DNA from 2 places in the Pseudoalteromonas sp. NFXS53 genome. Region 1 is predicted to be linked to the other one. Evidence: predicted binding sites of a transcription regulator. Region 1 holds the regulator's gene; the other holds the start of a gene.
What was found. Region 1 encodes sigma-54, which starts transcription at its own class of promoters, with help from an activator protein. Its sites were predicted from a motif close to GTTGGCACGNNNNTNGNNT; they were not measured.
Positions count from the first base shown of each region.

Region 2: a site for sigma-54 is predicted at 5,649-5,667, ahead of AC1HJP_RS04185 (BON domain-containing protein). Genes of this name have one in related genera too.

Region 1 is NZ_JBWVBR010000015.1:14,661-22,434, forward strand. Features, by position in the region: gene pmbA (metalloprotease PmbA) at 1-1,323, shown strand, start outside; gene mgtE (magnesium transporter) at 1,382-2,740, opposite strand; gene AC1HJP_RS15305 (HPr family phosphocarrier protein) at 2,859-3,134, opposite strand; gene rapZ (RNase adapter RapZ) at 3,138-3,986, opposite strand; gene ptsN (PTS IIA-like nitrogen regulatory protein PtsN) at 4,004-4,456, opposite strand; gene hpf (ribosome hibernation promoting factor) at 4,459-4,746, opposite strand; gene AC1HJP_RS15325 (RNA polymerase factor sigma-54) at 4,775-6,295, opposite strand; gene lptB (LPS export ABC transporter ATP-binding protein) at 6,343-7,068, opposite strand; gene lptA (lipopolysaccharide transport periplasmic protein LptA) at 7,071-7,595, opposite strand; gene lptC (LPS export ABC transporter periplasmic protein LptC) at 7,585-7,774, opposite strand, start outside.
Region 2 is NZ_JBWVBR010000002.1:308,220-315,993, forward strand. Features, by position in the region: gene AC1HJP_RS04145 (DUF4437 domain-containing protein) at 1-795, opposite strand, end outside; gene AC1HJP_RS04150 (LysR family transcriptional regulator) at 901-1,794, opposite strand; gene AC1HJP_RS04155 (NAD(P)-dependent oxidoreductase) at 1,923-2,561, shown strand; gene def (peptide deformylase) at 2,653-3,153, opposite strand; gene AC1HJP_RS04165 (hypothetical protein) at 3,350-3,544, opposite strand; gene AC1HJP_RS04170 (DUF1328 domain-containing protein) at 3,581-3,748, opposite strand; gene AC1HJP_RS04175 (PA2169 family four-helix-bundle protein) at 3,759-4,205, opposite strand; gene AC1HJP_RS04180 (mechanosensitive ion channel family protein) at 4,366-5,250, opposite strand; gene AC1HJP_RS04185 (BON domain-containing protein) at 5,703-6,257, shown strand; gene AC1HJP_RS04190 (outer membrane beta-barrel protein) at 6,644-7,204, shown strand; gene AC1HJP_RS04195 (hypothetical protein) at 7,582-7,774, shown strand, end outside.

The sequences.
Region 1 (7,774 bases):
TTTACTCAAATAGATGAAGTCAAACAGGCCGTATCAGAGGCGTTGTCCCACGCAACAAAACTAGGTGCAACAGCGGCTGAAGCAGCAATGTCGAGCACTTCGGGTCTATCTGTTAGTACGCGCATGGGAGAAGTTGAGACCATTGAGTTTAACCAAGATGGTGGTCTTGGGATTAGTGTGTATGTGGGCAATCACAAAGGCTCTGCATCAACTGCTGACCTGAGCCCTAAAGCGCTTCGCTCTGTGGTTGAAAAAGCCATTGATATTGCAAAGTTTACTTCGGATGACCCTTGTAATGGTGTAGCTGATAAAGCTTTGCTTGAGATGTCTCCGCCAGATTTAGACTTGTATCACCCTTGGGAAGTAACGCCAGAGCAGGGTGTTGAACTGTGTATTGAAGCAGAAAAAGCAGCATTAGAGTTTGATGAGCGTATTGTTAACTCAGATGGTGCGAGTTTTTCTAGTCATGAAGGCTTGCGAGTTTATGGTAATACCCACGGCTTTTTAGCGGGCTTTCCGAGAACACGTCATAGTTTAAGTACCATGGTGATTGGTCAAGATGGCGAGCAAATGCAGCGTGATCATGCTTATACTCTTAGCCGTGAGCAGTCTGGTTTAAAATCTGCAGAGTCTGTCGGTCTTGAAGCGGCTGAGTCAACCATTGCTCGTTTGAACAGTAGAAAAATTGCCACTATGAAGACGCCTGTGGTGTTTCGTGCGGATGTTGCGAATAGTTTGTTTGGGCATTTGGTTTCAGCTATCGGTGGTGGTGCGCTATATCGTAAGTCGAGCTTCTTGCTAGACTCTTTGGGTAAGCAAATTTTTAATGACAAAGTAAATGTGTCAGAGCGCCCACATTTATTGAAAGGGTTAGCGTCTAGTCCATTTGATAGTGAAGGGGTAAAAACGCTGGATCGTGAGATCATTCACGGTGGTGAGTTGCAAACCTATTTACTTGCAAGTTATGCAGCAAGAAAAATGGGCATGACAGCTACAGGCCATGCTGGCGGCATTCATAATTGGTTAGTGCAACAAACCCATGATGACCTGAAAGCTGTGCTTAAAGAAATGGGCACCGGCTTGTTAATCACAGAGCTAATGGGGCAAGGGGTGAATACAGTAACGGGTGATTACTCACGAGGCGCAGCAGGTTTTTGGGTTGAGCAGGGCGAGATCCAATATCCAGTAAGTGAGATCACCATTGCTGGCAATCTAAAAGACATGTTCATGAATGTGCAGGCCATTGGTGGAGATATTGAAGCGCGTGGTAGCGTGCAAACGGGTTCGATATTAATTGAGTCAATGCAGGTCGCAGGTGAATAGGCTTTAATTAAAGTAAAAGCCCGCGAAACTGAGCGGGCTTTTTTGTGTCTGAAGCGGGTTAAACTAAGAACCAGGTCGCTGTGCCTAGGAAGGCAAAGATACCCACAATATCTGTGACTGTGGTGAGCACCACACTGCCCGCAAGGGCGGGATCTATATTCATACGCTTTAAGATAATTGGGATACTGGCACCGGCAATACCGGCTGCAAGTAAGTTCATGAACATCGCAAATGCGATCACGCCACCGAGTACGAAATCCCACTGCCATATGGCAACAACACCAGCGATTAAAATAGACCAAAGCACACCGTTTAAAGCCCCGATAGCAAGCTCTTTACCAAGTAAGAACTTCTGGTTGGTGTTGTTGATATGGCCAAGGGCAATACCACGAATAACTAAAGTTAGAGTTTGACTGCCGGCCACTCCACCCATACTCGGTACAATGCCATTAAGCACTGCTAAAATAGGGAGTATATCTAGGGTACTTTCGAAAAAACTGGCGACAAAGGCGGCAAGCAAAGCCGTTAAAAGGTTAATGCCAAGCCAGATAGAGCGGCGTTGGCTACTCTTCAAAACCGGTGCGAAGGTATCTTCTTCATCATCTAGACCCGCCATACTTAACATGCTGTGTTCGGCATCTTCACGAATAACGTCTACGATGTCATCGATGGTGATACGACCAAGCAGTTGCAAGTTATCATCAACGACCGCTGCAGAGATCCAGTTATGACGTTCGAACAGTTGTGCCACGTCACTTTCATCCATAGAAACGGGGATGGTCTCTTTCTCATCATCCATGAGTTCTGCAACCACTTTATCGGGTGAGTTCGTTAAAAGGGTTGCGACAGGTAGCGCTCCGATAAACTGGTTTTCTTTATCGACGACATATAAGTCATCGGTACCATCGGGTAACTCGCCTCGCAGACGTAAATAACGTAATACCACGTCGAGCGTCACATCAGGCCTAATGGTGACCGTATCCGTGCTCATTAGGGCACCCGCAGAACGTTCTTGATAAGAAAGCGCTTGGGTTGCCCTTGCCCTATCTTGGGCGTCCATTGCTCCGACAACGTCTTGGTAGACGTCTTCAGGTAAGCTTCTTAGAACTTCACCTAGGTCATCGTCGTCCATATCCTCAGTTGCGGCTGCAATGAGCTCTGGATCCATTTGGTTGATAATACCAATACGAACGTCTTCAGACAGCTCTTCGAGTACATCACCTTGAATATCAGGATCAACTAATTGCCATAGCTGAGTACGTACTTTGTGCGGAGAAGATTCAAGGAGTAATGCGGTGTCGCAGGGGGGAGTTTCAGCCAGAATACGCCTAACCTGAACAAACTGACCATTGTTTATTGCGTGCGTTACTTGTTGTAATTGTTGCAGCGTATAGTCTTGTTCTAAGGCTTCTGGCATAGGCAATCCATTTATTGGGTGGTGTGCACCGAGAATAAAGGTTTAGGCAGTTAATGTGAGCGCCTAAAAAGAGTGCCTTAAGTTTAACGTAATTTTTGCAGAGTTACCAAGTGCTTGGTTATTCATCTTCATGAAATTTTTGTGCAATTAACTCACCAATGGCTGAGAGTGCGGGCTCGGCATCTGGGCCTTCACAGCAAACTCGAAGCTGCTTGCCATGACTGCTTTCAAGCATGAGCAAAGCAAGTACACTGTCACCAGGGGCTTCTTTGTCATCTTGATAAAGGGTGATCTGAGCATCAAATTGTTGGGCTAATTGCGCAAGCACTGTGGCTGCACGTGCATGCAGGCCACACTTATTTTGGATTAGAAAAGTATCTTCTACCTTGACCATGTTCTAGTCTGCGTCTTGTTCGCGGTGACGTATTTGCACATTGTTATGAGTTTTAGCAAAGCTTTCACCAATGGTTTGAGCAAGGTAAACAGAGCGGTGTTGTCCGCCAGTACAACCAATTGCAATGGTTAAATAGCTGCGGTTATTGCGCTCTAGGTGAGGTAACCAAGTTTGTACAAAGGTTTGGATCTGCCACGTGAACTTCTGCACTATGCTGTGGCTTGCTAAATAATCTTTAACTGGTTGATCTAACCCAGTAAGCGGTTTTAGCTCTGGTTCCCAATGCGGGTTTGGTAAAAAGCGCGCATCAAATACATAATCGGCTTGCTTAGGGATACCATGTTTAAAACCAAAAGATAAGAAAGTAATAATAAGTTGCTTATCTTTTTTGCCAAGGATCTGCTCTCTAATGGTTTCTGCTAGCTGATGTACACTTAAATCTGTCGTATCGAGCAAAACATCGGCTCGTGTGATTAATACATCGAGTAACTTCTTTTCTTCTTTAATTGCTAAATCAAGCGGCAGATTATTTAAAGAAAGCGGGTGTAATCGACGCGTTTCTGAAAAGCGTTTGATCAGTGCTTGGTCATCACTGTCTAAATAGAACAGCGTTGGATTCGCAAAACCGGGTAAGTACTCAAGAATATCATTAAATTCTTGTTGCTCTTTTGGCAGGTTACGAACGTCGATACTGACGGCTATCTTGTCATAGTTATCAGAAACACTTCTGACCAAAGATGGTAGGAGATTAACTGGAATATTATCAACACAATAATAACCAAGGTCTTCCAATACCCTTAAGGCAACGGATTTGCCCGACCCTGAGCGACCACTAATGATGATCAGTTCCATGGATTCCTCTCTGTTAATTAATCTTGAAGTGCAATAAGTTGATAGAGTGCGTCATCGTCTTTTGCATGACGAAGCTGTTTACAAAACTCTTTGTTGTTTAGTTTATCAGCAATTGCAGCTAAGGTCTTTAGATGTTCTGCATTATTACCTTCAGGTACAAGCATTGCCAAGAGAATATCGACAGGTCGGTTGTCTATTGCGTCAAAATCAATACCGCTTTGATTGGTCACTAAAATAGCAAAAATAGTATCAATGCCTGCTAAGCGGCCATGAGGAATAGCAATACCTTTGCCTATGCCTGTACTGCCTAGTTTTTCTCGCGTTAGGAATGCATCTAATATTTCGTGGGCGTTATGTTCAGGAAGGTGTTCGCTCGCTAATTCACTGATATACTCAAGCGCGCGTTTTTTGCTATTAAAAAGGACCGCAGCTTTACTGCAGTCCTTGTTGATAATCGAGCTAAGTTTCATGGTTAGTGTCGAGTTAATTTCTCTTTATGTTTGATAACTTGGCGATCGAGTTTATCAACGAGTTTATCAATAGCTGCGTACATATCAGAGTGTTCATCTGAAGCGAAAATTTCACCGCCATTTAAATGAACGGTAGCTTCTGCTTTTTGTACCAGCTTCTCAACATCTAAGATCACGTGAACGTTGTTTATGTGATCAAAATGCCTTTCTAGCTTTGCAAACTTCGTGTTTACATAGTCTCTTAATGAATCTGTGATTTCTACGTGACGACCAGTTAAATTTAGTTGCATAAGCATTTTCCTTCTCTTGGTTTACGTCTTAAATCAAGCTCTTACGCTGATTTGACGGTGGAATAGAGAGTGACTCGCGGTATTTTGCAATTGTACGACGTGCCACTTTGATTCCCTGTTCTGCCAATATATCTGCAATTTTGCTGTCGCTCAATGGCTTAGCAGTATTTTCTGCAGCAATTAGCTTTTTGATCAATGCTCTAATCGCAGTCGATGAGCATTCACCTCCGTTTTCAGTGCTTACGTGGCTTGAGAAGAAGTACTTCAGCTCAAAAATGCCACGGGGTGTATGCATGTATTTCTGAGTGGTGACACGAGAAATGGTAGACTCGTGCATCTCGACCATCTCAGCAACATCATTCAAAACCATAGGCTTCATTGCCTCAGGTCCATGTTCAAAGAATGCCTGTTGTTGTTGCACAATGCAATTAGTAACTTTCATTAAAGTGTCATTACGGCTTTCTAAGCTCTTAATAAACCATTTAGCTTCTTGTAGGTGAGAGCGAATGAATTGGCTGTCAGTGCTTGATTTTACTGAGCGTGACATTGCTGCGTAATGATCATTAACCCTTATTTTAGGCATACATTCTGGATTAAGCTCAACAACCCAGCGACCTTTTACCTTTTTCACTGACACATCAGGAATAACATACTCAGATTCTTCACGAATAATACTGGCAGCAGGTTTAGGATTAAGGCTGTGGATTAGTGTCATCACTTCTTTTAACTCAGGCTCTTTGAGCTTGGTCTTTTTCATGATAGTGCGGTAATCACGGCTGGCCAGTAGATCAATATGCTCGCTTAACACCATTTTTGTTTCAGCAATGAAAGGCGTATCAGCATCAAACTGGTTGAGTTGAATACATAAGCATTCTTGTAATGAGCGAGCTGCAATACCTACAGGATCAAAGAGTTGAATACGCTTTAATACAGCCTCAACTTCGTCAAGTTCAATTAGCTCTTCGTCATTACCTTCATTAATGCTTTCTAGGAGTTCTTCGGTACTAACAGTAAGCAAACCTGCATCATCAACGGCTTCAACAATGGCAACGGCAATGGCTTTATCGGTTGGGCTGAATGGCGTGAGTTCTAATTGCCACATTAAATATTCGTGTAATGTTTCAGTGGTCTCCCCCTGATAAACAGTTTCGTCTTCAGGCATTGGGCCGCTACTGGTGCTCGGTGCTGCACTCATGTACTCGTCCCATGTCACATCCATAGCGAGATCGTCACTGACAGTGTCTTTACTCAGTGCGGCATCGCTATCGAGTTCGTAATCGCTGGTCGGTTCATCACCGTGACCATCATCAGCAGAATTAGAGAGTTGCTCGATAGAATCAGCATCTTTGGTCGCTTTGTCTGAATCATTGCCATCAGCACTTGGCTCTAATTCCGATTCATCTACTTCGAGTAAAGGGTTGCTATCCAGCGCTTCTTGGATCTCTTGCTGTAGATCTAGTGTGCTCAATTGCAGTAAGCGAATTGCTTGTTGCAATTGTGGTGTCATGGTTAGTTGCTGCCCCATGCGCAGCTGTAGCGATTGCCTCATGTATTTCTAACAATCCTTTTTGTTATTTGGATTATGTCTTGCTTTAACTATAGACGGAATTGTTCACCTAGGTAGACGTCTCTTACGGTTTGATCAGCTAAAACTGATTCAGGCGTACCTGACGCGATTAATTCACCATGTGAAACAATATAAGCTTTCTCACAAACATCAAGGGTTTCTCTTACATTGTGATCTGTAATGAGGACACCAATGCCGCGGTTTTTTAAATGCTCAACAATTTTCTTTATATCTAACACCGAAATCGGATCAACGCCAGCAAAAGGCTCATCTAAAAGAATAAATTTAGGGTTTGCGGCTAAAGCGCGAGCAATTTCAACTCGGCGACGCTCACCACCTGATAAAGCCATGCCCTGACTGTCCCGAATATGTTGAATATTAAATTCATCTAATAGGTCGTCTAGGGTTTGTTCTCTTTGTACTTTATTGAGGTCTTTACGCGTTTCTAAAATTGCCATTAAATTTTGATACACAGTCAATTTTCTGAAGATGGAAGATTCTTGAGGCAGATAACCTATGCCCATACGTGCTCTACTGTGCATAGGTAGCAAAGTGATATCTTCGTCATCTATGGTGACTTTACCTTTATCGCTAGGCACAAGACCAACGATCATGTAAAAACTGGTGGTTTTACCTGCGCCATTAGGGCCGAGAAGACCAACAATGCTCCCAGCTTCCACACTCAAACTGACATTTTTTACGACTTGGCGTCCTTTATAGCTTTTTGCTAGGGCTGTGGCAGTTAACACACTCATGCTTATTGACCTTGTTCAGGGTTAGACTTTGATGCCTTTTTCTCGGGCACTAAAATCGTGTGTACACGTTGTTTGTTTTGTTCATTCTGCTCAGCACTGATCAGTTGCTTCTCGATGTCATAAATAATTGCTTCAGCCTTGATAACTTGACCTGCTTGATTGATTTCGGCTTTGCCTTTGATGGTAAGCAGTCGATTTGCAACGTCATACCTGACTTCTTCTGCGCTGGCACTTAATACTGTGCCATCAGGCTGCTTTTCGATAAAGCGAGCTGGTTTGCCTGTTGCGACTAAAAGCTGTTTGTTCTCACCGAGCTCTTCACGCTGATGTACTTCTAATCTATCTGCATAAATTTCACGGTTGCCATGAATGATTTCAACATTTTCTTCAAAGATACCAATGTTTGTCTTTAATTGTGCTTGCTGCTTACCTGCTTTAATTGATACTTGTGACATAGGAGCTGTTTCAGCCAAAGTAAAGTTAGAAAAGCCGAGTAGTAGCAGTGAAAGAAGTAGTTTATTGGTCATAATAAATGGTTCGCGTATGGTTAATGAGCTCAATAATTTCAGTATTGAGGTCGGCATTGAGGCCTTGTCCTTTTATATTTAAATGAGGGCCCACAATTTCTACGGGTAGATCTGAGCGCATGCTGCGCTGAGTAATATCAACTTGAATATGGTCTGCACTGATTTGGCTTATCATTGCA
Region 2 (7,774 bases), on a different contig from region 1:
ACCATTTGAACGAATATATAAAATTGCAGGTTGTGACGAAGAAAGGTTAAATTTACCAACACCGTTTAACTCAATATAGCTTCCAGCTTCTAATAAGTCATTGTGCTTTGAGCTAGCAAGGTTTACAGCACCTTGAATGATCACAGCTTTAAACTCTTTTGACATAACATGCACATTACCACTGAAATCAGCAGGTAACTTTAATAGCTGCCCTTTTGTTTTGCCATCATTTGACTGCCATAAAGATGCTAAAAGCATAGCTTGCCTTGTTTTCAACGCTGTCAGTTCATCTGCACTTTGCCACACCAAATTATCAGCATGTAAATTGAGTGGATATTCCTGATTATTGAACTGTTTTTCACTTGGTTTGACCAAATAAGGACCACTATCTATTTCCAAATAAATGAGATTTTCATCACCGTTTGCTGCGGTAATATGATTGCCACCCGCAGGTTGCGTCCAATATGAAGTTGAAGGCATCCATAAATGTTCGGCATTTGGATCTGCATTATGTATTAACCCTTTGATCACAATGCCACGGTAAGAGATATTGTGGATATGCGGAGGTGACGAAAAGCCTTTTTTAAATCGAACAAGCATGCCTGTCGCGTTAGTTTTTGTTCTGTCTCCCCACAGCTCAGCAGCTCCCGGGCTCTTGGCACCTCGAAGTGGGTTCAGATAGCCCCATTCTACTGATTGCGCTTTAATTACTTTGAGCTCTGCAGTGAAAGCGTTTGTTGATATAAAAGTGAGAAAGAATGTGACTATAACAAGGGTTTTTACTACATGACGCATAAATATTGTGACTCATCGATTGTCGATAAAACACGATTTTAAAGGTTCGTTTTAAACTGTTTTAGCCCTGTAATTACGAAAACAGTTTCAATATTTTTTTGATAATTAATTGAATGGCACTATATCTTCTTGCCAAAGCGCTGCCACAAAATCAATAAAGGCGCGCACAACCGGCGATTGATAGCTTCTTGATAAGTACACCGCCCAAAGTTGATTATTCTCAATTTTATAATCTTGCAAAATAGGCACGAGCTTTTTCTCTGTTATGTAGCTCCTCGCAATATCATACGGCAGCCACGCTATGCCCGTGCCATTCATTGCGGCTTGCACGAGTGTGGGTACATCATTGCAAACTAATGGCCCGTTTACTTTCACCTCAACACTTTGCTCAGCTTTCATAAATCGCCATTTATCATGTGATAAATGCACTAAGCAAGGATGTTCTGTTAGGGCTTCAGGCTTTTCGGGAACTTGATGCTTGTCTAAATACTCTGGAGATGCACAAACACACGCGCCTATCACCATCAGTCGTCTGGCAATCAAGTTTTCATCGGGCGTGTTGGTATATCTGAGCGCAATATCTATGCGCTGTTCAACTAAATTCGAAAAACTATCGCTGGCATGAATATCAATTTTAACGTTTGGATGCTGCGCTATAAATTGACTAACGGCATTGACCAACATATTTTGGGCAAAACCGATAGGACTCGAAATGCGAACCGTGCCCGATAACGTTTGCCTACCTTCGGTACTCTCAGCAATCAAAGCACTGGTTTCATCGAGAATTCGCTCAAATCTATGTAGAGCTTGTTCTCCATGCTGGGTTAAGCTCACCTTTCTGGTGGTGCGATGCAATAACCTTTGCTCTAGCCATTGTTCTAACTCTTGCACATGGCGTGTCACTTGAAGACGACTTAAGTCAAGACGTTCAGCAGCTTTAGTAAAGCTAGATAAATGCGCCACTTCAACAAAGCTTTTAATGGCAGTAATACGATCCATATTAAAAATTCAGCCTATTATTAGATAGCAAATAAGAAACAATCTATTTCAATTTTGCTCGATTATTTCATCTTAGTTTTCTTCTAATCTAGACACAACTCAAAACACTTACCCAAGAGGAAAATATTATGAAACTAATCGTATTAGGCGCATCAGGTTGGATAGGCTCTCATATCGTGGCAGAAGCAAAATCAAGAGGGCATGAGATCACAGCGCTAGTTCGAGCACATGATAAATACGACGTACCTAACGTCACCGCAAAGTCATTCGACTTAAATAACCCATCTAACAACTTAAGCGCTTTAATCAGTGATGAAACGGTGTTTGTTGCGGCCATTGGCGGTCGAGCTTTGGGCAATCACGAGATTGTAAAAAAGACCGCTGAGCGCTTACTCAATGAATTACCAAACACCAGCATTGAGCGTTTGCTATGGGTCGGTGGCGCAGGCTCACTAGAAGTAGCACCAAACTTAAAGTTAATCGATACCCCTGAGTTTCCTGCTGAATATAAAGATGAAGCCGTTGCGCAAGGTGAAGCTCTTGACGTGTTTAAACACTCTAGTAGCCCATTAAACTGGACGTTTATTAGCCCTGCAGCTGAGATTTTCCCGGGTGATAAACTAAACCAATATCGTACCGGTACTGAGCAACTTATTACCGATGAGCAAGGCAATAGTCGTATTTCAGTCGCCGACTATGCGGTCGCATTTGTAGATGAAATTGAAAAAGCAGCACATATCAACAAGAGAATGGGTGTGGCTTACTAAGAAAAAAGCCTTGATGCTCAGTGAACATCAAGGCTTCAAGTACTTATGCTAGCTTAACAGGCTATATTTCTAGCTAATTTACCAAAAGCGATTAAGCCGCTTTAATCGCTTTCTTAACCTTTTTCATCGCCATTTTTTGTTTTAAAGGCGATAAGTAATCAATGAACAGCTTACCTTTTAAGTGGTCAATTTCGTGCTGTAGCACGATTGCTAAAAAGTCATCACTTTCAACGAGCACTTCTTTGCCAGTTCTGTCTAAACCCTTGACTTGTACAGAGGTAAAACGTTCTACATCAGCATAATATCCCGGCACCGACAAACAACCTTCTTGCCCCATCTCTTTGTTAGAGCCACCCACCACTTCTGGGTTAATCAGAATTAACGGCTCGTTTCTTTGTTCAGAAATATCTATGATGATAATGGCTTCTTTACGGCCAACTTGAGTCGCCGCCAGACCAATGCCATCATCGGTGTCGTACATGGTATCCAGCATGTCATCAATCAAAGTTTGCACACTTTCTACGTCAGTTACTTGCTCTGCAACAACTTTCAATTTTTCATTTGGAGCTTTTAGAATCTCTAAAACAGCCATTTTACCTCTATGTTTTTCACGCTCTTAAATAATGGGCGAATTATACACATATTATGTTCAAGCGTTGTGATCTCATTTGGTACACCAACAGGGCTTTAGATAAGGTAAGAGAATTGAGAAAACTAAAACCTCAGTTAACAATCACGTTAACTGAAGTTTCTTTGTTAGTGCTGTTTTTAGAAAGCCTGCGATTTACTTAGCACTCTTCATTCTTCGCGTTTACTTCTTCTTTGACCTTTTCGCATGCATCTTCAACGCTGTTTTCAACTTCTTGAACTTTCTCATCTAAGCGTTCACCAGCCTCTTCTGCAGGGCCGTCACTACAACCAAATAGCGCCAAAATTGAAATAAAACCAAATACTTTTGCTAGAGTTATTGCTAATCTCATCATTAATCTCCTATAACGATTTAAATATTCAATTCCCTGTTAATTGGGAGTTTTTCTCTTTCCAAATAAGAATGAAATGACCATAAATGCGATAAATACAAAAAATAATATTTTAGCCATTCCAGCTGCTGCGCCTGCTATGCCAGAAAAACCCAACACAGCGGCAATCAGCGCAAGACATAAGAAGGTTATTGCCCACCTAAGCATGCTGTCCTCCTTAAGCGGTTAGCTCTTGTAACTGCTTCATCTGGTCATGACAAACCTGCATTCGGCTTTGAATTTGCAGCAGCGCACTTTTACATTTTGGCGGTAATGGCTCACTCAACGCTTTATCAAGCTTATCTAGCACTTTATCTTCAACTTCTTCTAACTGAGAAATATAAGTATGTGCTTTGTCAGTACTTAATACACCAATGACTTTGGTGTAAGACTCACGAATATCAACACTCGTTGCAGTGTCCGTCTCAACGGTACCTTCATCAACAAAAACAAATGGCTGAAGATCAGAAATTGCTTGCGCTTTATCAGCGATCATTTGGTCAAACACGCGGTTCAAGTTAGTGCTATCCAACTTTTTCTTAGCTTGAGTGTAAAATTCAACGCCACCGTTAAGCACTCTAATTAGATCTTTCACTGGACTCATATCGTAGTTTGAATGTGTCATAAGTAACTCCTTTCATTTCGATATTGTTTAAATGCAGTAAGTGTTTTAATTACTGTGAACTCTATGCAGCAGGTTTAATGCCAAACTTAAATAACTGTTTTTAAAGACAAAAATAAAATCTAAGTTTTACACGATGAAAATATTACATAGGCTTTGTAAATTATTCCTGTGTAAATTGTGCACCTAACCGTGTGCCGCCTTTTGCATTGAAGTCGATCGTTCTAATAGGGAATGGAATTAATATGTCATTATCTGATAGCACGCGATTAATCGTGCAGATGGCTTTGTGGCGCACCAGCATAAAGCTTGGCTCACTCGGATAATCAATCCAAAACCACACAAGTAAGTTTATGGCACTATCACCAAATGATGCTGCATATACATCTGTTTCGTCGGGATCTAAAACAAAGTCATGCTGATTCAGCGCTTCTACAATCAGTGCCCTTGCCTGCTCAGGATCATCCGCGTAAGAAATACCAACGGGTATCTCTATTCTGCGTTTACCGAGTTTCGAGTAATTCTGCAGCTCATTTTTAAATAGTGTTTTATTCGGAACATATGACAGCTGACCATAAAAATTTTCAACCAGGGTGTTTCGCAAATTGATCCTGCTCACTGTTCCGAAGCAGTCTTTGGTTTTTATGATGTCACCGACCATAAATGGCTTTCTTACACTCATGACGAACCCGGCTATCAGGTTTTCGGTCATATCCTGAAACGCAAAACCAATCGCTAGCCCTATAATGCCGGCACCAGCTAATAAAGACATAACCGCACCAGAGAGCTTCACAATATCTAACGCAAAGAAAACACCTACCAAGATGATGATGATCTTAAATACTGAGCTGATCAAAGATGCGACTTGTGCTGTTTTAATAATTCTATATATGACTTTTGAGAACCAAACCGACAATACCCTCGCGAGCAAAGTGAAGAATATCAAAACACATAATGCCAAAATGATGTTGGGTAATAGTTGAATAGCGCCTTCTAACCAGGCGATTAGCTTTTCATTAATGAGTTTCCAAAACTTATCTATTTCCATTATTCATAACTCCAGAGTATTTTTTGAGTTTGATGAATAATGCAGAAAGCATTCCTCAAAGAGTGTGTTAAACAATATTAGATTCAGTGTTGATAGCCTTTTTTTGCCAGCATAAATAACACTTACACAATCTAAGTTAAGCATCTTTACGCTCTTAAGCTTGTGAACATACCGCCTTTAGACTTATTAGCACATAGTATTGCTAGAGCTTGCCATTGGCTCATTACTTGGTTGAGCGATTTATTCTAAAAGCCTCTATTTGGTTACTAGGCTGCGCCAAACTAGAAATTGCGCTTATAAACAGCGTAACTTTTACAGACTTGCTGCAAAACTTCCCTGTAAGAATTTCCGCCTTTACTTACACAACAAAAATAAACCTTAAAAATCAGATAGTTAAAATTGGCACATCACATGCAACTATTAATTCGACTTTAAATTAAAGGAGTTTAATTATGAAAATCACATTAATTGCAACAGTTCTAGTTTCAGCACTTACAACAACTTCTGTATTTGCATCTGACAACAACTGGGAAAAAGAAGCGAGTGACGCCTGGATTGATGGCAAAGCCGAAGCCACACTACTCTTTAATGGTGAGCTTAATAACTTCGATATAAACACCGATGTAAAAAATGGTGTTGTGGTATTAACGGGTGAAGTTGAGCGTTCAGTAGATAAAAAGCTAGCTGAAGAGCTTGTAATAGGTATCGATGGTGTTAAGAAGGTCAAAAACGAACTGACTATTTTAGACATTCACAAAAAGGCAGACAGTAAAGAAGACAGCAGTACTTTTACTGACGCTAAAATTGCCACCGTCATTAAGTCACGATACCTGTTTGATACAGACGTAGACGGCACAGACATTGACGTTGATGTAGAGCGCCGCATTGTAACTTTAAACGGCCACGTCGAAAGCGAAGCCGAACGTGACTTAGCGATTCAAATTGCGAAAAATGCCAACGATGTACTTGAAGTAGAAGACAACTTGCGCATCAGCAGTAAGTCATAAATTCAAATCTGTGAGGGGCTTGCCCCCTCTCCTCTAATATCAATTTTTATCAAATAAAGCTTATTTGAATTTTAATTAAATAAAGGAATGAACATGAAAATTTAGGGCGTGTGAACCTTTGCTGTGTGTTTTTGCAGCTGCGAGTTGGGTATTTAGGCTAGGCAGGGGCTGCCCCGCAGAGGCTGCGTAGCATAATTATTCTATGTAAGTCAGCCGATAACGCCGAATAAATGTCCAACTCGTGCTGCTCGAAGAGTTCAACCAAAGGCTTCCACTACTTTGTCATTCGCCACTCACATAACTCATTATGCTTCGTAGCTCATTTCGCGTATTAAAAGCCTTTGATTTGAACAAAATTCATACCTCAAAGGTAAACACGCCCTACTATTCCCGCTGCGCTTTTTGCGTCATTAGGTTTGGTATCAACCACTGCTTATTCAAAAGAAACGTTTTGGCCCGATGGTTATAAAATCTACACGGGTATTGGCTATGGTCAGTATTCTTTTCAATGGGACGACAGAGACAACGACACCTCGTTTGATGACGACTCTTCAATGTTAAAAGCTTACGTAGGTACAAAAATTAACCCTTACTGGAGCTTTGAACTAGCTTACGAAAATTTTGATGAAGCAAGCGACATCGATAACTCAGCTGAAGTCGATGGCATATCTTTATCAACGCGCTTATCTGCTCCGCTAAATGAACACTTTTCAGTTTATGCAAAAGGTGGCTGGCTTGAATGGGATGCTGACGTGCACGCAGATATTCCTGCCATTGGTCGAGTTTCATCGAGTATAGACGGTGGCGACTGGCTATACGGCGCCGGTGTTGAGTTTCACCTCAATGAAAACGTAAATATGCGCTTAGAATATACGCGCTATGAACTTGAAAACAATATTGACCCAGATATGGACGTAGCAGCCGTATCTGTTGAATACCAATTTTAAAGGTATTGCTACCGATTTATCCCTTTGACTGATGCTCTTTTTGTAGAGCAATTTTGAGCGCTATATTTTATAGCGCTTTTTTTGTTTCTGCTGACTGCCTTATTAAATCTTAAAAAGCCTTATTAGACCCTGTTTATGCGCTTCGTGGTGTTTATACGCTTCGTGCCGTTTGGCTTATTCATCAAATGCCTTTAGTCAGAAGCCGGAGTAATAGCGATTGCTACTTTGTATTTATTACCGTGTAAATTTTACCGCCTTGCTTACAAAACTACTCACCCACTATCCGCAAACACAATAAACCACTGATAAATAAACACTATTTATCTGGCAAGGCACTTGCAACTCTCTAGGTGACTAACACAAATAAGGAGTAATTTATGAGTAATCAATCTCAATCGAACAGTAATTCAAAACAAAAGCCAAATGGCCAAGACACAAGCCACCCTGTTGCAGATAACCTCGCTGAATCTTTACATGAATCAGTCGACTCACTGCACGCAACTGCTTCTCGCACAGAAACTTCACTAAGAGAAAAAGGCCATGATTCAAGCGAGGCCATTAATATGAAGC